Regions from separate parts of the Paenibacillus sp. FSL R10-2778 genome, predicted to be linked through region 1. Evidence: riboswitches for the same ligand, from Rfam matches in the RefSeq annotation. Region 1 holds a riboswitch; each other region holds the start of a gene.
What was found. Region 1 has a riboswitch for cyclic di-AMP ahead of NST40_RS02685 (hypothetical protein). Riboswitches for the same ligand answer to the same signal wherever they lie in the genome.

Region 2: linked by a shared signal. The riboswitch ahead of NST40_RS00190 (3D domain-containing protein) and the one ahead of NST40_RS02685 (hypothetical protein) in region 1 are both predicted to bind cyclic di-AMP.
Region 3: linked by a shared signal. The riboswitch ahead of NST40_RS00545 (C40 family peptidase) and the one ahead of NST40_RS02685 (hypothetical protein) in region 1 are both predicted to bind cyclic di-AMP.
Region 4: linked by a shared signal. The riboswitch ahead of NST40_RS16380 (APC family permease) and the one ahead of NST40_RS02685 (hypothetical protein) in region 1 are both predicted to bind cyclic di-AMP.

Annotation. Positions count from the first base shown of each region.
Region 1 is NZ_CP151956.1:600,176-605,826, forward strand. It holds gene NST40_RS02665 (ABC transporter permease) at 1-1,267, shown strand, start outside; gene NST40_RS02670 (hypothetical protein) at 1,299-1,490, shown strand; gene NST40_RS02675 (hypothetical protein) at 1,950-2,402, opposite strand; gene NST40_RS02680 (hypothetical protein) at 2,443-2,964, opposite strand; gene NST40_RS02685 (hypothetical protein) at 2,979-3,533, opposite strand; cyclic di-AMP (ydaO/yuaA leader) riboswitch at 3,602-3,766, opposite strand; cyclic di-AMP (ydaO/yuaA leader) riboswitch at 4,186-4,375, shown strand; gene NST40_RS02690 (hypothetical protein) at 4,627-5,043, shown strand; gene kdpA (potassium-transporting ATPase subunit KdpA) at 5,260-5,651, shown strand, end outside.
Region 2 is NZ_CP151956.1:38,887-44,537, forward strand. It holds gene NST40_RS00175 (AbrB/MazE/SpoVT family DNA-binding domain-containing protein) at 306-560, opposite strand; gene NST40_RS00180 (HD domain-containing protein) at 856-2,139, shown strand; gene NST40_RS00185 (TatD family hydrolase) at 2,191-2,961, shown strand; cyclic di-AMP (ydaO/yuaA leader) riboswitch at 3,160-3,389, shown strand; gene NST40_RS00190 (3D domain-containing protein) at 3,675-4,841, shown strand; gene rnmV (ribonuclease M5) at 5,018-5,569, shown strand; gene rsmA (16S rRNA (adenine(1518)-N(6)/adenine(1519)-N(6))-dimethyltransferase RsmA) at 5,566-5,651, shown strand, end outside.
Region 3 is NZ_CP151956.1:112,542-118,192, forward strand. It holds gene NST40_RS00535 (GNAT family N-acetyltransferase) at 1-398, opposite strand, end outside; gene NST40_RS00540 (C40 family peptidase) at 588-1,079, opposite strand; cyclic di-AMP (ydaO/yuaA leader) riboswitch at 1,085-1,227, opposite strand; gene NST40_RS00545 (C40 family peptidase) at 1,590-2,018, opposite strand; cyclic di-AMP (ydaO/yuaA leader) riboswitch at 2,076-2,214, opposite strand; gene NST40_RS00550 (hypothetical protein) at 2,433-3,263, opposite strand; gene NST40_RS00555 (M1 family metallopeptidase) at 3,275-5,281, opposite strand; gene NST40_RS00560 (YwhD family protein) at 5,385-5,651, shown strand, end outside.
Region 4 is NZ_CP151956.1:3,706,946-3,712,596, forward strand. It holds gene NST40_RS16370 (iron ABC transporter permease) at 1-650, opposite strand, end outside; gene NST40_RS16375 (iron-hydroxamate ABC transporter substrate-binding protein) at 871-1,878, opposite strand; gene NST40_RS16380 (APC family permease) at 2,082-3,899, opposite strand; cyclic di-AMP (ydaO/yuaA leader) riboswitch at 4,024-4,183, opposite strand; gene NST40_RS16385 (disulfide oxidoreductase) at 4,378-4,842, opposite strand; gene NST40_RS16390 (DsbA family protein) at 4,839-5,591, opposite strand.

The DNA.
Region 1 (5,651 bases):
GACAATTATCGGCTTTACCTTTAAAAATAAAGTTAGAACGAAATCATTTATGATTACTACTTTGATTCTAGTATTATTGCTCAGCATAGGGATGAATCTTCCCTATATCATCGATCAGTTTAAGGGTGATTCGGCCAAAAGTGAAGTTACTCAAATTGCTGTGATTGCTGAAGAGGGAAATCAGGTTGCAGAATTGTTGAAGGCTTATACTGCGCCAGAGGGCATGCCACAGGCTAAGATAGTACAATATGCTTCTGCGGAGGATGCCGAGTTAAAGAAAGCATTAGATGAAGAGACCGTAGAAGGTTATGTTACTTTTGCGGAACCTACTGGTGAAGGGCTTCCACCCGTTACTTATCATAGTAATGATGGGGAACTAAACGGAGATGTGCAAGTTTATCTCCAAAATGCACTTCAGCAAGCAAACACACAATTCATCGTTGGCGACAAGCTGACCTCTGAACAGATTGCTGCAATGTCAACGCCTGTGCAGATTACTACACAACAGCTTAACGCAGGCGGTGGCAGTGAAAGCTCTCAGGAGGACACTCCAGCCATTAACTACATTATCGTATATGCCATGCTTATGTTGTTCTTTATGTCCATTATGATGACAGGCAACATGATTGCCGCAGAGATAACTTCTGAGAAAAGCTCGCGGATTATGGAGATTCTGATTACAAGTGCCTCACCTTTAGCGCAAATGTTCGGTAAAGTTATCGGTGTTTTCCTAGTAGGAATATTGCAAATTGGGATCTTTGTCGCAGCGATCGTCGTCAATTTGACGCTCCCGCATAATGCGACTGTATTGGCTGATTTTGATCTCGATTTAGGCCAGCTCAATATTAACTTGCTGCTCTATGGATTTGTCTTGTACGTATTAGGTTACTTCCTCTATGCCTTGATGTATGCGGCTGTAGGTTCGATTGTCAGCCGTACGGAGGATCTCGGTCAGGCGGTAATGCCAATCATGATGTTAGGCTTCGTAGCGTTCTATGTTCCACTGTTCAGTATCTCCAATGCAGATACTCTAGTGGTTAAGATAGCGAGTTATGTGCCCTTCACCTCACCATTGACGATGCTGCTCCGAATTGGTGTCGGCGAGGTGGCGATCTGGCAAGTCATTGTATCGCTGCTGATCCTGCTTGTGACTACCTTCATCTTCGGATGGCTGGCAGCCAAGATCTATCGTACCGGCGTACTGATGTACGGCAAACGCCCAAGTATTAAAGAAATTAGAAAAGCAATGAAAGCTTACAAGATCTAAGATGACCTCATATAACTTTTAAGGAGTGCTAATGATGTCTACAAGCGAACAATATACCATTATGCTTTTAATGAGTTCGGTATCGCTGGCTACGGTTAGTAGAATGCTTCCGGATGGCTCCACTTTTATGGATTTTGTTCAAGGTCTATTGACTGGTGTTGCTATAGTGGGGATGTTGGCGGGATTGTGGATGTACGGTAAGGCGCGTAAGAGTAAAGCGTAATAGTAAGCACTGAGTTTTCGGGGGTATCCTAACAGCCGTTTATGGTTGCTGGGATATCCCCGTTTTTGAGTTGGCAATCTCTTTGTATACGAGCTGATATAGCTAACGGACCCAGCAGCACTTAAATGCAGCAATCATCGAGATTTGGCAAGATATCGGACACTATAGTCGCTATTGGCATGAAAAAGGGTGAATCAGTAGCTCTTTTAACCAAATAGTTGCACTGGAGTCCGATACTATGCTCAAAAGGCGATAAACGTGCAAATAACGTCATCTTGGTCCGTAAGCCTTGGTGGAAGATGATTAGGGCTTGCTTTAAGACGATCCGAGACGTTCACTGCTCGGGATTTCTACTGGAGTCCGAACGCCGGCTATATTTGTGGAAAAGCTTCAATTAAAGGCTCCTGAGTCCGTTAGATGCTTCATGCGCTTAAAGATTGTCTGAATTCTTGTCAGTGACTAAATTATAGAAAGATTTGCGCTCGTTAGTATATCCGTTTGGGTGGTCATCTGCTCCCGTAGAGCTCTAAGCTGTGTTTTCAGTGCGGGAACACTTTTTTGCAGAATAATGCTTATTTGAGAAAGAGGCAGCTTTAGGCCGTACCACATGACCTTCACAAGCTGTTCCTCCCAAGGTAATGCCTTAGCCGATAGAAGGGAGCGCCGGGCAAAAGAATCAGCACACTGGTGAATACAAGTGCGGTAAGCGTGGATAGAGAATAACTGAGGATCAAAATCATCCTGACGATATATTTTATGAAGCTCTGTGAAGGTGCGGATAGTAATCTTGTCTGCCTCATTAGATTGTTCTAACAACATGGAACTAAGTACGTAGACTTCATTAGTATACTTTTGAACACACTCTGCAAATTTAGTACTGTAGGTGGACTCGGGAGGTAAGGGGTCAGGCATGGTGAACACGATCCTTTCAGATTGAGAGATTTGCTTGAATCTATAATATAGAAAAGTAAGAGATGGATTTATTGATAAGATCGGCGGTGTCTGGTTCCGGGCAACTGTGTTTCTGCTGGGAGGCAGTGGATAAAGCTTTTGAAGGCTTGTAGTAGAGCCGTTCACTTCTGGAATTGCTCCCCCCTGCTGCAACACTGTACAGACGCCCTTGCTGAATATGCCCTGCCAAGGATTTACCCTGGAGCTTGGCCTTTAAATCCTGCAAAGCACCCTGAACTAGCTCAAGCTTAACCTGCTCCCAATCTGAACCTTCGCGGCGGACCTTATCCAGCGCTTCTTCAAGACGGCAATGACAGATGGCCCGTAAAAAAGAACTCCATTTAATGAGATCGAAATTTTTGGTGTTGGCAGAGATCAGACAAGCCCCCCAACTGCAGCCTCCCTTACAGGTGAGCTTCAGAATACCATAACGGCAGCCTTCAGCCCCTTCCATTCCATAGTGAATAGGCTCGGGTTCATCCAATACAAATACTTCAATGCGGGATAGTCTGCGCTGGTCCATAGTAGGGTTCCTCCTTAGATTTCCAAAAGCTTTAAGTCTACATGATGAGTGACACTAGCCCTTTCTACACAAGCGAGCATTTCCATTTTATTCTCACAGACTGCGGTATGCTCTAGCCATAGTCGGAACTTCTCTTTTCGTATAACAGATAGATGTAAGGGAAAGGTGCTGCGGGATCTCAAGACATACCAACCGGCGCTTACATCTTTCCAAGGCTCCTTGAAGGCTGTAAACCACGGGAGCTTTTGGTGCGATGACCAATCCTGCTGCTGCTGTTGTTCTCGAATTTTTTTATATATCTCATATACAATCTTAGAGTCTAAACAGTCTTTACAAGAAGAAGGTGTGCTGAACTGGCGAAGGGCTTGGATCTGGTTCTGGCCAAATGCATAGCCTACAATGTACCTGTGATTATGTTCTTCGAACCACAAGGCCCCGAAACAAACGTAATTTAGACTTATCGGCTCAAGCAGCCCTTGATGTATCCCTAAATAATAGTGCTTCAAAACATTCACCCCATCCAGCGTGCTATCACCTAATAAGCTCAGGTAACGCAAAAACCGCAGCAAGAGGAGGACCTCTGCTGCGGTTTTGGATTACAGGCAGATATACCTGGGCCAAAGCGTGGCGGATCAAGGGTCTCTCTCTTTACGCTTACGAGGTTAGCTGTCGGATTCGGACGGTGAGAGTCGCCCTACCTATTGAGACTTATGCAGTCTCCTTTGGATTCACCCCAAGTAGGCCAGGTGGCCTGATGGTTCCCCCGTTCCCTGCGAATGCAGGAACTCAGCGTTGATTGTTTTTCATGAATTAGATTCAACCCGAATCATACTCTTTTCAAGATTTTCTGTAAAAAACGGAAAATGTTCTTTTAGAGCAATTTTAACCATATCCTGCCGACTACGACTGAAAAACGAGGTAAATAGGTATTTATGGCGTGTTATCGCGCCTCTTTCTCGCTCAGCCTCAGCTTCTTGCGTTTCTACCTATAATGGGAATTTGCAGTATTTTCGCTCTAAAAAGGTGAATAAAATCACATGGGTTATAGATAGCGATTAAACGCTCCAAACTCGAGTAAACAAGAGATATAGAGAGATTAGATATCAAGTAAGCGCTATCTAATGGGAAAATAGTTTTTAATTTGCATTATTTTGGCATCATTCAGGTTTTACAAGTCTTCGTGCATAAGAGTATGATTACTCCTGTTTCAACGACAATCGAATATTTGATCCGCTTAATTTCCGGTAAGGAAAGCGGGGGAACCAACAATCGGCAGCCGATGTGAGAGTCGGAAGCAGATTATGGGGTGAATCCTGTAGAGGGTGTGAGTGAGCTCGCATCTATACAGGTAGGGCGACTCTCACCGCCCGAATCCGACAGCTAACCTCGTAAGCGTATGGAGAGAGGATGAGTGCAATGTGACCGCTAGCGAGCCACAGAGGAGATCCTTTGTGGCTTTTTGCTGTGCTCTTAGAAGCAAAGCATTTATGGAGGCCTCCCCTAAGAGGTCGCTAAATTCATCATTAGCGGTATTTGTAAGGCAGCGTCTAATGACGTGACACAACCGAGCTTTAGGTTGTGCCCGAAAATGACGATAGGTCAACATCCTTTCGGAGATTTTCGTTGCCTCCTTGTTGTAAATGAGCAGGAGGAGAAAAAAAGATGACGGATCAGAATGAATATGTGCTTGTATGTGCGCCTACAAAGGCGGGAGAACATTTCATTAAACTTCTGAAGTTCAGGGGTATTAAGATGGCGGGATTAACCAACAATGTGGCTGAGAAAGCTTTACTTGAGGAGCTCGGGATTGAGCAGGTTATTCTAGTGGATACCCGCCATCAGAGCACTTGGTTTCGCCCATCGTTCCCGGTAGGCAGGGTATATCTGTTTGAGAGCAGCTTTCCGCTTTGCTGCCGCTATATTCAGATGTGCCGTACCTGGACGACACAGCCGATTTTTGTGATTACAAGTTCAATAAATCCTAGATTGGTCTATAAAAGACTTGGTGCGAGCTATGTAATCTATTCCCATAGTGGTGATGCTGATTTTCTAATCGATAGATCACCTCATCAAGGATAATGGAAGGAGTGCGGAAGATATGATGGATCTGTATATGGTGGCTTCGTTAGCTGTAATTTACGGGTTATTTTATGGCTTTATGCGCTGGTGCGCAGGTGTAGTTGAGGATACGGGGAGGGATAAGCTGTGATTCTAGTAATCGCTGTTACCCTACTGTTGTTTTTATATCTGGTTTACGCGTTGATTCATCCTGAGAAATTTTAAGGAGGGGCATTCATGGGCATTTTGCAAATAGTCGTCGTAATTGTAATTCTCATCTTGCTGGTCAAGCCGATGGGAACGTATTTATATCATGTATTTTCTAACGAACCGAATCGTACGGATCGCTGGTTTGCAGGCACAGAGAAAGGTATTTATAAGCTGATCGGCCTGAAAAAACGGGACGGAATGTCCTGGAAGAAGTATGCACTCAGCTTTGTTTTAACTAATATCGTACTGGTTGCTTTCAGTTATATTTTTCTGAGATTACAGCGGGGATTGCCGCTGAACCCGAATGGAATTGCCGATATGGAACAGACGCTTTCATTCAATACGGTGATCAGCTTTATGACCAATACGAACCTGCAGCATTATAGCGGGGAGACGGGACTATCGTATTTTTCACAAAT
Region 2 (5,651 bases), 560 kb from region 1:
ATTTGTTCGTTTAGTTGTACTTCATACAGTTATAAAGGTGGAAAGGATTGATTTCACGGAGATATAGGAAATATAAGTGTACAAAATACAATTAATTCGTTTAATGGTAAAAAGCATTTAAAATAACTGTAAGAAATACAACTAAGTATTACTAGTTCCGTCTTGAAGCACATTGCCCTTAGGAAGGGGATAACCAGGAGGGCAAATCCAGACATAAAAAATACCTCCCGCGGTCACGGGAGGTCAAGGAGATATGAAAAGGTTAGAATTAACAATTTGATTAGTTCTATTATATACTATTTAATTTAGTTTGTCACAGGGGTAGGGATGGAAGATATGCATTCATGACAAACTATTTTTCCTTTAAAGTAAGTTACGTTCTCAGCGTTGCCACAGAAAATGCAGGCAGGCTCATACTTTTTAAGCATAATCCGTTCGCCATCAACGTAAATTTCCAGTGCGTCCTTTTCGCCAATGCCAAGTGTACGGCGTAATTCAATAGGAATAACAACCCGTCCAAGTTCGTCTACTTTTCTTACAATTCCTGTTGATTTCATCATAACAATCGTTACTCCTCTCAATGTTCCAAAAACGTCATTATTCGACATTGTTCACTGTTTTATGATACTTATAATACCAACGATTCCCAAATCAGTCAACCTTTTTTCATAGGCCGAATAAGAAAATTTCCATAAGAACTTTGAATGTCCCTATAAAAATTAAGAATTACCCTGAAAGCATTTTGTCGATTTACCAAGACCAAAAATGATACTTTTCGACAAAGTACGACATAATTACTTATTATATACTGATATTAGTTAAAATCATATTAAATTATTAGAAGGAGTTGATCTCATGAAGCAGCCGCTCACGGAAGAAAAAGTTTTCAAGGATCCCGTTCATAATTATATTCACGTACAGGATACGATTATTTGGCGACTAATTAATACAAAAGAATTTCAGCGTTTACGCCGGATTCGCCAGTTAGGTACCTCATATCTCACTTTTCATGGTGCAGAGCATAGTCGTTTTTCTCATTCTTTAGGAGTATATGAAATTACACGCCGAATCATTTCGCAATTTGAGCGCAGCGGGTATAAGGATTGGATTCCTGAAGAAAGTTTGCTTACTTTGTGTGCGGCTTTGCTGCATGATTTAGGGCATGGTCCATTTTCACATTCTATAGAAGAAGCTTTTGAAATGAACCATGAGGATTGGACCTGCCGAATTATTTTGGAGGACACGGAGATCACCGAAATATTGCGTGATGTGGAGGAAGATTTTCCTCGTAAAGTAGCCTCAGTTATCTCTAAGACATATGAGCATGAAATTGTTGTCAATTTGGTTTCCAGTCCGCTGGATGCTGATCGTATGGATTATTTGCTGCGTGATGCGTACTATACAGGTGTAAACTATGGAACCATCGATATTGATCGGATTTTGAGAATGCTTCGTCCTTATAATGGGCGGATTGTAGTAAAAGAATCAGGTATGCATGCCATTGAAGATTATTTAATGTCGCGTTATCAAATGTACTGGCAGGTATATTTTCATCCGGTGACGCGCAGCTCTGAAATTATTTTGCGTCAAATCTTCCGTAGAGCTAAAGAATTGTTCCAAGAGGAGTACAAATTTCGCTTTATGATCGCTCCGCTGGAAGATCTCTTTCGAGGAGAAGTAACAGTGAAGCAATATTTAATGCTTGATGAGGCACTGGTACAGACTGCCTTTATGCAATGGACCCTTGAAGAAGATGAGTTATTAAGCGACTTGTGTACCCGTTTTATTCATCGTAAACTGTATAAATATGTAGAGATCGAGAATTTGGATACAGATATGATTACGGAAATCCGCAGCAGTTTTGCGGGAGCGGGACTTAACCCAGAATATGACTTAGAGATTGATTATCCGACAGATTTGCCTTATGATGTGTTCCGTCCAGGAGCAGCCTTCGACAATAATCAAATTTTACTGCTTGACCGCAATGAGCAATTGCGGGAAATTTCAGAGGTATCGGATATTGTACGCTCAATAAGCGGGATTCATCGTGGCAGATATCACCTATATTTCCCACAGGATAAGCTGAAAAAAGCCCTTACACGGTTGCCCTCTTCTGTAGCAGAGATTTTTGCAAAATAATACAAATATTTATGGAACTATTGATAAAAACAACAAGGAGTGAGCTTTAAAATGTATCTGTTCGACACACATACACATTTAGATGCGCCTCAATTCGACGAGGATCGCGAGGAAGTTATAGCTCGTGCAGTAGAGGCCGGAGTTAGCAAGATGATCAATATTGGATTTAATCGGGAAACGATCCCTTCAACGATGAAGCTGGCTGAATCTTATGATTATATTTATGCAGCGGTGGGCTGGCATCCACAGGATGCGATTGATATGAAAGAGGGGGACCTCGATTGGATCGCCTCTCTTTGCAGCCATGAGAAAGTGGTGGCCATCGGAGAGATTGGGTTGGATTATTATTGGGATACCTCTCCCAAGGATGTGCAGCAGGAGGTCTTCCGCAAACAAATTGGACTAGCCCGTGAACTAAAAATGCCAATCTGTATACATGACCGTGATGCCCATGAAGATGTCGTACGGATTTTACGGGAGGAAAAAGCAAATGAAATTGGTGGCGTAATGCATTCTTTCTCAGGCAGCTGGGAAACCGCAAAAATGTGTCTAGATCTAGGATTTCATTTGTCATTTGGAGGACCGATCACGTTCAAAAATGCCAGAGTGCCTAAAGAGGTGCTTGCACAGACGCCATTGGACAGATTATTGATCGAAACAGACGCTCCATATTTGACTCCACACCCCTTCCGAGGCAAGCGAAATGAGAGTGCTCATGTGAAGTTAGTAGCAGAGGCTGCGGCTGAAATTAAAGGGTTAACATGGGAAGAATTGGCTAAAATTACGTATGCGAACGCACTGGAACGATTTGGGATTGTCTGAAAACAGGAGTAAAACGGGTGAAAAATAGAGAATGGCCGATATATTAAACTTTTTTAATATAAAAACGGCTGATTATTACAATATTTTAACCATATATTTGCGTAAACGTGGTTGAATCGTCCTTTACAACATGCATCAAAACAGGATATCATCTTTTCAGTGATGTGAGCTGTTGTTATTGTGACAGCCATTGATTCATGGATCGTCTCGCTGAGTCTCCGTATGGAGAACGGGGGAACCAATATTGAACTGCCGCATGCCTGTATCTTGAATACGACTAGGAATTGCCGCAGAACAATATTTGATTTCTTCACGTGGTCTTTGGGGTGAATTTAAGGGCAACCGCCGTGAGCGGGTGACCTGAAATAGGGCGTCTCTCTTTCGTCCGAACCCGACAGCTAACCCCGTAAGCGCAAGTAAGAGAGGCAACCTCGTGCACAAACATTCCCGCGTATTCTGACATCGGAGAAGCCACGAAAGAGTCCTCAAGAGAACTCTTTTTAGGCTTCTTTATTTTTGAATAAACTGAATGTTGCCCGCATACTGTTATATAACAGGTGTGGGAGTAGCTGTGCCGAGCAGGCGATCCATGAGCAGGAGACGCTAAGTTAATACGTGCGTATCCTGTGACAATCTCAAATAGTTTCGTCAAAGAAATTCAGTCCTCATGATATACAAATTGACGACGAGGCTATGTAAGGAGGATGGAGAGAATGGGCTTATTCCAACCAGAGGTATCCCATGATTCGCAGTCATCCAGCAGGTCTTTCGCATTACGGTGGGAGCAAGTAAATACTCGCGTACTTTTACTTGCAGGTGTGATTTCAATCGCAATCGCGCTGTTAATTCTGCTGTACGTACACGGTCAAAGTAATAAACAATTAGTTTTAGTAATAGACGGGCAAACACAGACACTTGAAACGCGAGAAGCACTTCTTGGTGATGTGTTGGAGAAAGAGCAAATTTCGCTGCAGCCGCATGATGAATTATCTTTAGGTCTGAGTGATGAAATAAAAGACGGTGACCGTGTCGTTATCAATCGTGCGCAGAAATTTAGCCTTACTGCGGACGGAGCAACAAAAACGTTATATACGACCGAAGACACTATCGGTCAAGCGATTGACAAACTGGGTATCAACCTAGAAGGCTATGATAAGATTTTTCCTTCGTTAGACACCACCATCTCTGCTGACATGGAGATTAAGATCGTTCGTATCAACAAGCAAACGGTACAGCGAACAACTAACTTACCTTTCCGTGTTATTAAGACAGCAGATCCCTCCCTTACTGTGGGAACAGTTAGAGTGGCACAGGCAGGCAAACCAGGCGTCATGGTTCAGCATATTGAAAAGATCTATCAAGACGGAGAACTGGCCTCTATGCGCATGATCGGCAAGGAAGTACAAACGGTAACAAAAGATAAGATCATTGCCGTTGGTACTAAAGCACTTCCTAAGCCTACTGTAGTTGCTAAAGCTACAACAACTTCCAAATCAAGCACTACCTCCAAAACGACTAAAGTTAGCGCTAAGACTAAGAACGTCACAAGCAAGGCTGGCGTAGACTTTGAGTACAAGAAGATGATTAAGAACGTCTCCATGACAGCTTATTCGTCAGAAGAGCCAGGGATAGGTACTAAAACTGCCTCCGGAACACGCGTAACGGAAGGTCGTACAATTGCAGTAGATCCGAATGTAATTCCTATTGGCTGGTGGGTTTATATCGATGGGCTTGGATTCCGCCGTGCAGAGGATACTGGCGGTGCCATTAAAGGCAATAAAGTGGATGTCTATTATGATTCCCTGAGCCATGCTCGTAATTTCGGCCGTAAATCACGTACCGTTTATGTGATTGGACCTGTGAAACCTGAGCTTAACTAGAACTGAAGCTTTTGCAAAAAATCCTTTGATAAGCTATAGTGATGATAACCGTTAAGGAACGCTGGATGATCATTTCGTTGATCGCAGAGCAACCGCTCATCACTTATACATTCTTTAACCAAAAGAAGAGGAGCGAATCCTCTTCTTTTTGCTTTTTTTGGAAGGAGTCAAGAAATATGATTAAGGAATTAATCGTCGTTGAAGGCAAAAGCGATACCGTAGCCATTAAGCGTGCTGTAGAAGCGGATACCATTGAGACAGGCGGCTCTGCTGTAAACCGGACTGTAATTGCTAAGATCGCGCTTGCTATGGAACGTAGAGGGGTTATTATTCTTACGGACCCGGACCATGCTGGGGAGCGAATTCGTAAAATCGTTTCAGCGAAGGTGCCGGGCTGCAAGCATGCTTTTATTCCAGAGAAGGACGCAACTCGAAAAGGGGATATCGGTGTAGAGAATGCATCGCCAGAGGCGATTCGTCATGCGCTGCGTAATGTACATACCTCTTTTGAAGGAGCACCTGCTTTGATTGGTATTGATGATCTTATGGCCGCTGGAATGCTTGTACACCCTCGGGCTGCTGAAAGACGTATGGCGCTTGGTAATTTGCTTGGAATCGGATATTGTAACGGCAAACAGCTGTACAAGCGGCTGGCGATGTTTGGGATTACGCGGGAGGAATTTGCCGGGGCTCTCGCCCAAATTGATCAGGGAGGCATTACTTCATGAGTGGTAGAGAGGAAATTTCGACTCCAAAACGGACCAAAGAGATTATTCAACGTTATGGATTCAAGTTCAAGAAAAGCCTGGG
Region 3 (5,651 bases), 490 kb from region 1:
TGATAAGTTCGAATGGCGCGTTGGTTCCAGGTCAGGACTTCGAGATCTATCTCACGATCAGGATAACGATTCAAGGCTGTCTGGACGATGGCATCCACGAATAGTTTGCCTAAACCATGGCCGCATAGATCGGGGCGCATCCCAACCCCTAAACGGACGACTCCTTCCATAGGGAACAACTGTGCGAATCCGCATAAAACCTCATGTTCATTTAATATGGAGATATATTGTTCCTCCCGGAGCTGCGGATCGCCAAACTCGATGCCAAGGGCCTGCATCTGCTCCCACGGCATCCAGCCATAAATATTATATGGAGGCGTATAGCTCCACTTACAAATAGCTTCTCCGTGAATTGCCTCCATAGGAACTACATGAAAAGTTACCGAGGGATTTATCATAAGGTCAACGATCTCCTTTCACGAGGACATTGCTATATTACTAATTATATACAAAATGGGGGAGGTTCGACTCAGAAAATTTATATGAGGGGAATGTTTTACAAATTATGAGAGGGGTAAATAAGTAATAAGACAAAAAAACAAGCTCTCCTCCAAGAATTACCTTGGAAAAGAGCCTATGTACGTTATTTATTGCACATCATCATTGTCTTCCGATTCAGCAGCAACCGATTTGTAAGCATCTGTGCTCATAATGCGCTTGGCACCAACGTAGCGTTTCACGTAGTAGCTATCACTCAGAGAGCTAATGGTAACACCGCGTGAGGTAGAAGCGTGTGCGAACTTACCTTCACCGACATAAATGCCGACATGGGAGACACCTTTGCCACTTGTATTGAAGAATACAAGATCTCCGGCTCTTATATCATCACGGGAGATTGCTGTGCCCATTTGATATTGGGAACCTGATTGGTGTGGAAGGTTAATGCCAATCTTATCAAACACATACATTGTAAATCCGGAGCAATCAAATCCGTTAGTGGATATACCGCCGGATACGTATTTAGTACCGATGGCCTTGTCAATCACTTTATCCATTTTGGAATCTGCGAAAGCGCTTCCTGCTCCGATGGTGAGGATGATGGAAAAGCTTAGTACTGCTGCTGCTAACTTCTTCTTCAAAAGTGTATACCCCTTCCAAATGCCTACGAGGTTAGCTTAAGGGTTCGGTTGAAGGTCCCCTATGACCCCTCTATATAATGGAGGTCAATTCACCCAAAGTTGGTTCCCCCGTTTTCCTAATAGTTAGGAAACTCGGCTCATACTGTTGATTAGGATTAGCTTGTAATCAATACATGACAAAACCTTTGTAAATAACAACTTAATGATTACAAAAATGTTACTAAAATCTCACTGCGCTAATTGTAACAAACAGAAAGCCGCTTGGCAATCGTTTTTAACATATTAATGCAGAAAAATTGGCATTTTTACGGTAGAAAGGCATATGTAAGCGTTAATAATGACCTAATTTTTAATATAATTGCAATTTTTATCAAATAAACGTGTTTCAATTGGGCTCTAATAGTGTAAAAATATATTATGGAAAAAAGAAAAACCCGAATTTGATTACGGGCATAATCAGATTCAGGTTCATATAGTTGTAATTATGAGGTTATAGTTGTGAGGAAGGTTTCAATCGAAGGCTACAGCTTGATAAGCTGAAGTACTCATTACTCTTTTAGCGCCAACATAACGATTGGCCCAGTAGGCCTGACTGAGTGAAGTGATGGTTACTCCACGCGAAGAGGACGATTGTGCGAATTTTCCGTTTCCAACATAAATGCCGACATGGGATACTCCATTGCCAAGTGTGTTAAAGAACACTAGATCACCAGAACGCAGATTGCTTTTGGATACAGCAGTTCCAACGCTATATTGAGCTTTTGATGTACGAGGTAAAGTAAGACCTACATTCTTGAATACATATTTTGTAAATCCAGAGCAATCAAATCCGGCAGTGCTTGTACCTCCGGTTTTATAGGCAACTCCAATAGTCTTTGAGATTACAGTGTCCATCTTAGAGTCGGCAAAGGCGCTTCCTCCACCAATAGATAATGCCATTACAAGTCCTAGCGCCGCAGCGACGCATTTTTTTCTTAAATTATGTCTTTTCAAAAGATGTACTCCTTCCAAGGCCTGCGAGGTTAGCTTAAGGGTTCGGTAGAAGATTCCCTATGATCCCTGTAAAGCGAGATCAATTCACCCAAAATATGGTTCCCCCACTTCCCGGTGCAAAGGAATTAGGCGTGTTAAGCACCAAGAGAATGACGTTTCGACAGTTACACTTACGATAAATACATTTAGTTATGTAGGAATCGTTTCAATTGATTACAAAATTGTTACTAATAGCACAGGACTTATTGTAACAGAGCTTTTATGATTTTGCAAATACTCTTCAGTTATCCGTAATGAGAAAAAGTCCCAGCTCCTGAATACAGGAATTGGGACCTTTTTATTATGTCAAATAAGGTTAATTTATTGTGGAAATGCTTTGCTACACCATAGATGATATTGTGCAGAGATTCCCCACATTTTTAAGAGCGTAGAAGGTAGTGGTGAGATTTGCCGTATTATAAGTGCCGGCAGGCCGGGACAGAACAGACCCGTCAGTCCGCACACTAGCAGTAAGAGCAAGCCTCCCGCACCAAGTACAATGGAAACACCTATAGCAGGAATCAGTGACCGCAAGCAGATGAACAGTGAGGAGAACATTCCTGTACCGCCGGTGTAACCAAACTGCATATATAGAAGAAACAGGCGCACGATAAAAATATATATAAGCCATGCCAATACGTATGGTACTAAATGAAGTAACAAAGTGTAGTTAAACAAAGAGGATAAGAACAGCCCGTACATTTTTGGAGCAAGCCAGTAAAGCGGCAGCAGGGTCAGAACCCATTCGATTAGGCTAAAGACTAAGACAGGTAGTCCATAGATCTTCATGCCGGGGAAAAAGAACAGTCCGCGCTCGCCCCTTCGCTCCTGGTGGAGCTCATGCAGCAATCCTGCCCTTATGAAAGGAGAAAGCAGAAGTCGCAAGACAACAAGTCCTAGAAGCATCCATAACCAAGTGCGTATCGCAGGGTCAGTATTCAAGCTGAACTGTCCCTCGATATAATACAACAGTCTGCCCATACCGCTGCCGCCGGCGTCTTTATCTGGATAGCGCAGTAGAATTGGAATAATAGCAGATCGGATGAAACCATACATAAAGTAGCCCCAGAGCAGTCGGTAGATGAAGAGCAGAATTAAAATATAAAATTGCTCCTTCATGCTTTGCCAGCCGCGGGTTATCGATGTTCTCACAATCATTCACCTCACCAGACAAGAGTTCCGAGCACGGTTTCAAGTAGTTTAGTTACACTTAACGTCCAGCGAGAGAGCGTCTTGTGCTCTATTTCCGCCAGCCTAAAGTTGTTTAAATGTTTGCTCTCCAATAAGATGGAATGCTCAGGGTCAATCTCAGCAGAGAGAAGAGGCTTATCGCTTAACAATTGAAACGTAGTCTCTGCTCCTTCACCGTTCCAGACCCGCTGCACCGAAGAGCTGTCGGCGAATGTGAATTTCACGGGAACATCAACGTAATGGCTCCCTTTATTTGAAATCTTCACTAATGATTCGTAGCTTTGAGCATCGCCGCTGTTATTTTTTTTAAAAGTAATCGTATCTACTGAGAAGTCAGGCGCCCCATCGCCATAAATGTAATCATCGAAATATGCCTGCCATGATTTTTTGGTTACCTTCTCAACCACTTTCTGAAAATCTGCCGTAGCGGGATGCTGGAAACGGAACTTACGAGCGTAGGAGGACATGATGTTGTTCATTGCTTTGGTACCTACCTGGCGTTCGATATCTTTAAGTACAAGCTTGCCGCGGATATAAACATTTCGGCTATAGGAATCCGCCCCTGCATATTTCCACGTTTCCAGATTTAACGGCTCAGGTATAGTTACCAGGCTGGCCTGTAAAGGCAAATTAGACTTGATACCGTATTCTTGTTCCATAAGTCTGTCTTCGGCATAGGAAGTAAAGCTTTCATCCAGCCAAGCCTCCTCGAATTCATTGCTGGCTACCATACCGTAGAAGTATTGATGGCCGATCTCATGAATGACGGTTCTTTCAAGTGAGGTATCTGGAGAAGAATCCGCGGCCCCAAAGGCTGTAATAAGGGTAGGATATTCCATTCCTCCCGCGCCGTTTCCCTCCTTAGGTGGGACGATAATAGACAGCGTAGAGTAGGGATAAGGGCCATACCATTTGCTGAAGTAGGTCAGGGCAGCCTTGGCAGCTTGAAGGTAACGCTCTTGTAAGTCTTTGTGCAGAGGGTCGAGATACACCTTAATTCGCACTCCAGGCACCTCCGGCGTAGAGAAAGCTTCCTCTGCTACTGTAAAATCAGGGGATGCAGCCCAAGCGAAATCGTGGACATCATCGGCGTAGAACTGATATATTTTCTGATCTTGTTTGAGCTTGGCATTTTTTACAGGAAATCCGGTCGCTGCCACCGTATAGTTGGAAGGAACGGAAATCGTTACATTAAAGATGCCAAAATCACTGTAAAACTCAGAAGTTCCGTGATACTGATGCAGGTCCCAGCCTTCTTCTTTAACTCCGCGCGTGCCCTTAGGCTCGTATACACTAAGCTTAGGAAACCATTGCCCAGCCATAACGAAGTTACCTGAAGCACCCATGCGAGCAAAGATTTTGGGCAGCTGGACTTCATACTGAAGCTTAAGTGTTACACTTTCCCCACCATTAACAGGCTGAGGAAGATGTACCTTTAGGAGTGTCTTATCGTTGATATTGCCGTCATCAGGTTGGACATATTGCACTCTTTGCATTAGCGAAGTTCCTTCTGTCGTGCGCAGATCGGTCAGCGTCATATTTCCGAAGCCGTTCTCAGGCATGCTGTCGCCTCTGAGCGTCCCCCCGGATTCCTTCATAAAGGTGGTATCTGATGAGGCAAATGCATTTGGATACATGTGAAAATATAAATCACTTACTGGCTTTACTCCGGGGTGTGTCCAGGTTACTGTCTCAGAAGCTTTTAAGGTTTCTGTGTCAGGAACAAGCTGGACATCAATGTGATACTCGACTACCCGCTGGCTTAAAGCCTCCTCTGCCGGGACGGGTGCGCTCTCAGGCAATACCTGCTGTGGTACGGCTGCAGGCGCTGTGCCGCTGGAGGACTTGGCCTCTTTTGAAGCAAAGCTAGTAACAGAAGCTGTTGAGCTATCTCCTGAAAAGGCCCATATTCCTCCTCCCAGCAGCGCGAGGATGGCCAGGGTCGCAAAGATGATGTACTTTAATGACAGTGACTTCATAGTGTGATTCCTCCCGTGACAAGCATCTACGGGATGTATATGTTTGCAATCGCCGCATTATTAGCTAAAATTAAATTATTCGTAAGAGGAAGGGTGTGCACTCGTGGACAACATACAACCGGAGGGCAAGAAACAGATTGCCTTAAATATTGTGAACGCTAAAAGTAAACATAAAGGCTTTGGAGCAGGCTCTATAGATCTCAACAACGTTTCACCTGTCATTATTGATGGTGATGTGGCGGTTATTGATATCGGTGCCATGCATGCCAAGAGCAAGGTGGAAAAAGGAATTAAATTTTCCATGAATCGTGAAGATGTACCGAATGGAAGACAGGTTTGGGTGGTATGGGTAGCGGTAGACCGTACATTG
Region 4 (5,651 bases), 3.1 Mb from region 1:
AATATAATCTTGATCTGAGTCCAGCTAGCTCCACCCATCCCACCAGCTAACCAGAAGGCTATGTCCTGAGATAAGTTGAAAAGAATAGCTACTCCCTGACTAATAGCAACCAATAAAGCACTAACTGCCGAACCTGCTAATGTCAATCGCAAGGGGGTCAGGCCATTAAAAGAAAGCGAACCGATTCCGAATACGATAAAAGAGGCCACAGCGGCACCGATAAAGCAATACAACATTAGTGAAGTGAATGAGAGTGAGGGTGCAAAAGCAAATACTATGGCCAGCGCTACCCCTGCTCCTGCATTCAAGCCTAACAGCCCTGAATCCGCAAGCGGGTTTCTTGTCATCCCCTGCATGATAGCCCCTGCTACTGCGAAGCAAGCACCGACTAAGGCGCCAGCAATAGCACGTGGAAATCGCAGTTCTCTAATCACCTGATGTTTTTGTAAATCTGGATTGAAATGAAATATAGCTTCCCATACCGTAGCTAACTTGATATCTGCCGCACCCACTGAGACCGAAAGTGCCAATCCGAAGGCAATGGCAGCAAGTCCAAAAATAAGAATACCAATGGCAGCTGCCGGTCGGGTATGTAGAGCTTTTTTGGGTTCATTTTTAATACGATTTGCGAAATCTGAGGGTGAAACCATGAGTCGTCTCCTTATTCAATAGTTACAATGGTTTATATGATAACAACAATCATTCTCATTATCGCAAAAATATTTATGTTGTACAATTGCAGGAACGATTTTTCCGTACTATGGGATTGGTTTATAAAAAAATGGTGCAGATCTTTGTATCCCGAGATACTTGATCTGCACGCCCTTCCCCACCGAAATGATCAGTCTCATTCATGGTGAATTACGACTTTTATTTCACAAGACTTTTTAGCACATCGTCAATGATTTTGCTGCCAGCGTTCGCCCCACTGTAAAGCCAACTGCTTGTTGAGCTCATTTCATGCACATTTCCAGCTTTTACAGCTGGGATGCCCTTCCAGATTGCACTATCTAGGATCTCCGAACCCTCAGTCTTATCACTATTTACAAGGAAAATATGATCTGCGGTCAGCTCAGAAAGCTTCTCTAGTGAGATCGGATTCCAAGTTGCTCTTGTTCCTACTGGGATCTCTGTTACTAAGTTAGGCAGCGTTACGCCAAGGTCTGTATATAATACAGCTCCACTGCTGCGGGTTTCGTCTACAATATAGAAGTTTTTTTGCACCAACCATAAAATAGCCGCGGACTCTTGTCCAATAGCTCCTGCAAGCTGTTCTTTCGCAGCCGCTGCTTTAACATCATAATCTTTAATGGCTTTTTCTGCTTCAGGGGTTTTGTTCAAAATCTCACCCATCTTGAGCAACGATTTGCGCCAATCTTGATTTAGTTCATCCCCAATTACATAAGTGGGTGCAATCTTATTCAACTGATCGTAAATCCCGTTCTGAACAGAAGACTCCGATGGGATGATAATAAGATCCGGAGCAAAGCTGGTTACAGCCTCTAACGGAAGGTCGTAACTAATTGTAGGAACATCCTTCAATTCAGTGGCCAGATAATCCTGAACGCCATTTGTAACTGACCATTGAGCTACTGGAGTTACACCCAGAGTTACCAAAGAGTCTTCTAAATATGAACCCAGAACGCGTTGTGGATTAGCCGGAATCGTTACTTTATGACCCATTGCATCTGTTAACGTCTTAGGTGCAGCAGGTGCCTCTGTAGATTCTGCTGTAGGCGCTGTTGTAGGCGCTGTTCCTGCATTTGATGAGCTTTCAGCATTATTATTACCACAAGCGGAAAGTATTAGCGTCATCACTATTAGTCCGCTCATCGTCACTTTCATGCTTCCTGATCTTTTTCTGTTAAGCCAAAACATTAAAAACCCTCCTATATGTAACTGCTTTGATATTCAAAGGTGACCTTTACCTCTGCTTCACTTTTAAATGATATTGATTCTCATTCTCTGTGTCAACATATAAATTTCAAATTCTGTGGATTTGCAACAATTTCCTTCATATAAAATACAAAAGAGGTTATATTCCGAACGTTCCGGATATAACCTCATCTTTAATCTTCTACTTATTTATTTAAATGATACGGGACAGTCGCTACTACAACGTCTTTTTGATTCATTAGATACGAGCGGATTAAAAAGCTGGTCTGATTATGAAGCACGGCTTGCCACCAATGTTTGGTAATAAACTGTGGAATCAGAATCGTGATGTGATCCGTCGCAGCGGTCTTCCACTCTACCGTATCGATAAACTTCACTAACGGACGAATGATACTACGATATCTGGAACGAAGTACAATCAGGCGTACACCTGGATTCCATTCCTCCCACCGTTGCTCCATCTTATGAATGTCTTCTTCATCAAAGCCTACATACACAGCAACAACATTATCTGTTAGAGACTTCGCATAGCTGATGGAATGTAATACAGCACGTGTAACCCCTGCAACAGGAACAACTACAGTACTTCCTTTAATTACAGGTTTATCCGTAGCCGGACATATACGCAGTTGATCCGCAGTGTTCAAATAATGCTTATGAATACGGTGGAACACGAACATTACAGCAGGTAAGAAAATGAATGCCATCCATACGCTCGAGAATTTAGTAATGATAAATATAAGCGTAATCGTCAATGTAGTCAGCATACCGATGGTATTTACTACAAATCTTTTCACCCATCCAGCGGGTCTTGTTTTGATCCAATGCACCATCATCCCCAGTTGGGATAAGGTAAAAGGAATGAACACGCCAACCGCATATAGTGGAATCAAACCTTCCGTATTCCCATGGAATGCAGTCACAAGTATGATAGACATAACTCCTAGAAAAATAATGCCGTTTGAGAAACCCAGGCGGTCACCACGGACCATAAATGCATGTGGCAGATATTTATCTTTTGCAAACATAAAGGCGAGCAGCGGAAACGCTGAATATGCTGTATTAGCTGCCAAGAACAAAATCACTGCTGTAATCCCTTGAATGAAAAAGTACAATCCGCCACGGCCAAAGGTCGATTCAGCGATCTGAGAGACAACCGTAGCCTTTTCATCTGGCACAATACCATACCAATACGCCAGCACAGTGATTCCGGTAAACATAAAGCCAAGGATAAGTCCCATGATCATTAGCGTCTTGGCTGCATTCTTCTCAGCCGGTGCTTTAAAGTTTGGGATCGCATTAGATACGGCCTCAACCCCCGTTAGGGCTGAACAACCAGAGCTAAACGCTTTTAATAGTAGAAACAAACTTACATTAGATACGGCGCTGCCTATTTCAGGAACATTCGCATGCGCGCCACCCATTGCATATTTAACGATACCGGAGATAATCAGAACAACAATCGAAACCACAAACAAATACACTGGAATTGCGATAAATGAAGCCGATTCAGTCACTCCGCGAAGATTAATGATTGTTAATAAAACGATAACAGATACAGCGATGAGAACAGTATGATTATGAAGACTTGGAAAAGCCGATGTGATCGCATCCGTCCCTGCCGAGGCACTAACCGCTACGGTAAGAATGTAATCCACCAATAATGAACCCCCAGCGAGCAGCCCTGTCGGAATACCAAGATTACTCTTGGCTACGATATAAGCTCCGCCTCCTTGCGGATAAGCAAAAATCGTCTGCCGATAGGATAAAATCAGGATGGCCAGCAGGCCCAATACGGCTAATGCAATTGGCAGGGAATACCAGATGGCAGTAAACCCGGCAGCCACTAGTACAATCAGAATTTGTTCCGTTCCGTAGGCTACAGACGAGAGCGCATCAGAAGACAGAACAGCCAGTGCTTTAACCTTGGATAACTTTTCATGATCGAGTTCATTCGACTTCATCGGACGTCCGATCAATAGTCGTTTTACCTTGCTTACCATGGTGGATACAGTTCCTTTCTTTGGGAGCTGAAACGGAATTTCCGTGCGCTGTTTTCATCGGTGGATTTCATAAATGCAGACACAAAAATAAGCATACGGAAATGATCCGCATGCTTATGCATGGTCATTTTCCCACCTTGCTTACGAGGTTAGCTGGCGGATTCGGGCTGTGGTTATAGCCCTACGGTAGAGATCTGTTCGACCCGGTTCCGATTCACCCCATTGGCATGAATGCCAAGTTTGGTTCCCCCGTTTTTCCTAAGAAAATTCAGCGCATATTCAACTTCTCACAAGGTCTAATATTAGTCTACAAAGTGCCTACAGTAAAGCGTTGAAAAAAATGAAAAAAGAATGAAAAAACATCCAATAAGCTCAAATATAGCGTCTTATTGGATGCTCTCTTTCATTATCTTCAATTATCCCTCTAGCCCGTGATTTTAATACCTTTTCAGCTTTTTTGTAACTTCCAAAGTAAAAACTAAAATCCTAAGCTCTCCTCAGCATCTACTTCAATCACTTCTTCTTCCCTACGTCCATACCAAAGAAGGAGACTTATTAGAGCAAACGCTATTAAAGCTAACAAAGGAATCGTTATAAATCCGAAGTAGTTCAAGTAATCTTTATTACAAGGAACACCAACTGTACAAGGTAGAACTTTACTTAACGCTGGAATCTTCTGTTCCGCATAATGATAGATTGAGATACTGCCACCAATCAAACTTAATGGAAGCACATAAGGAATGATGCGCTTATCTCCACGGAAAGTGGCAATTCCCAACAAAAATAACTGCGGATACATAAAAATCCGCTGAAACCAGCAAAGCTTACAAGGTTCATACTTCAAGACTTCACTTAAATACAAGCTACCAGCTACAGCAACCAAAGAGACGAACCAGGCCAGATAGAGGCAGTTACGCTTGCAAAAAGATAGGAATTTTGTCACTTTGCCTCCACTGCTTTTGCGGCGGTGTTAATTTCAGATGTAATCGCTTCAATATCGAAAGGTTCAGCCGTTTTCACTCCATTAATGTAGAGCGAAGGCGTAGTTGTCACGCCTGCGTCAGTTGCCAACTGAATGTCTTTCTTCAGCTCATCTGCATAAGTTTTCTCTTGGATGTCTTTACGCAACAGATCGTAATCGATCGCTAATTTATCTTTTTCAGCAAGGCTTACCAAGAAATCCTCAGTGGCCCATTCCACACTCTCATCCCCTTGCTGCGCATACACAGCATCATAGAACTTCCAGAATTCATCCTTATTCTGATGGTATACAGACAATGCAGCTAGTGAAGCTGTCTCAGAGTCAGGACCAACGAAAGCCATATTTACAAAGTAAAGAGCTGCTTTTCCCTCGTTGACAAAATCTTGAACAATTTTCGGTTTCATGGAGCCAGCAAATTGGGAACAAGCTGGACATTTGAAATCACCAAATTCAACAAGCTTAACAGGTGCATCCTCATTACCAATCCTAGGTAGCTCACTGTAATTGAATTCTACCGGTTCTCCTGTAGAGACATTCTTTGCTGCATCTTTCGAAGCTAACATAAACAATCCAACAAAAATGATAACTACTACAGCTATTGAACTAATAACTAAAATTCTCGTTTTCTGCTTCTGTTGCTCCTGTTCTACCCGTCGTTTCTCTTGTTTGCTCAACTGGGGAACATTTGGACTTTTTTTAGGTTTACTCAAGGAGAATTCCTTTCTGTCCTCTAGGGACTAATGTAGTTTTTATCATATACATTTAAAATT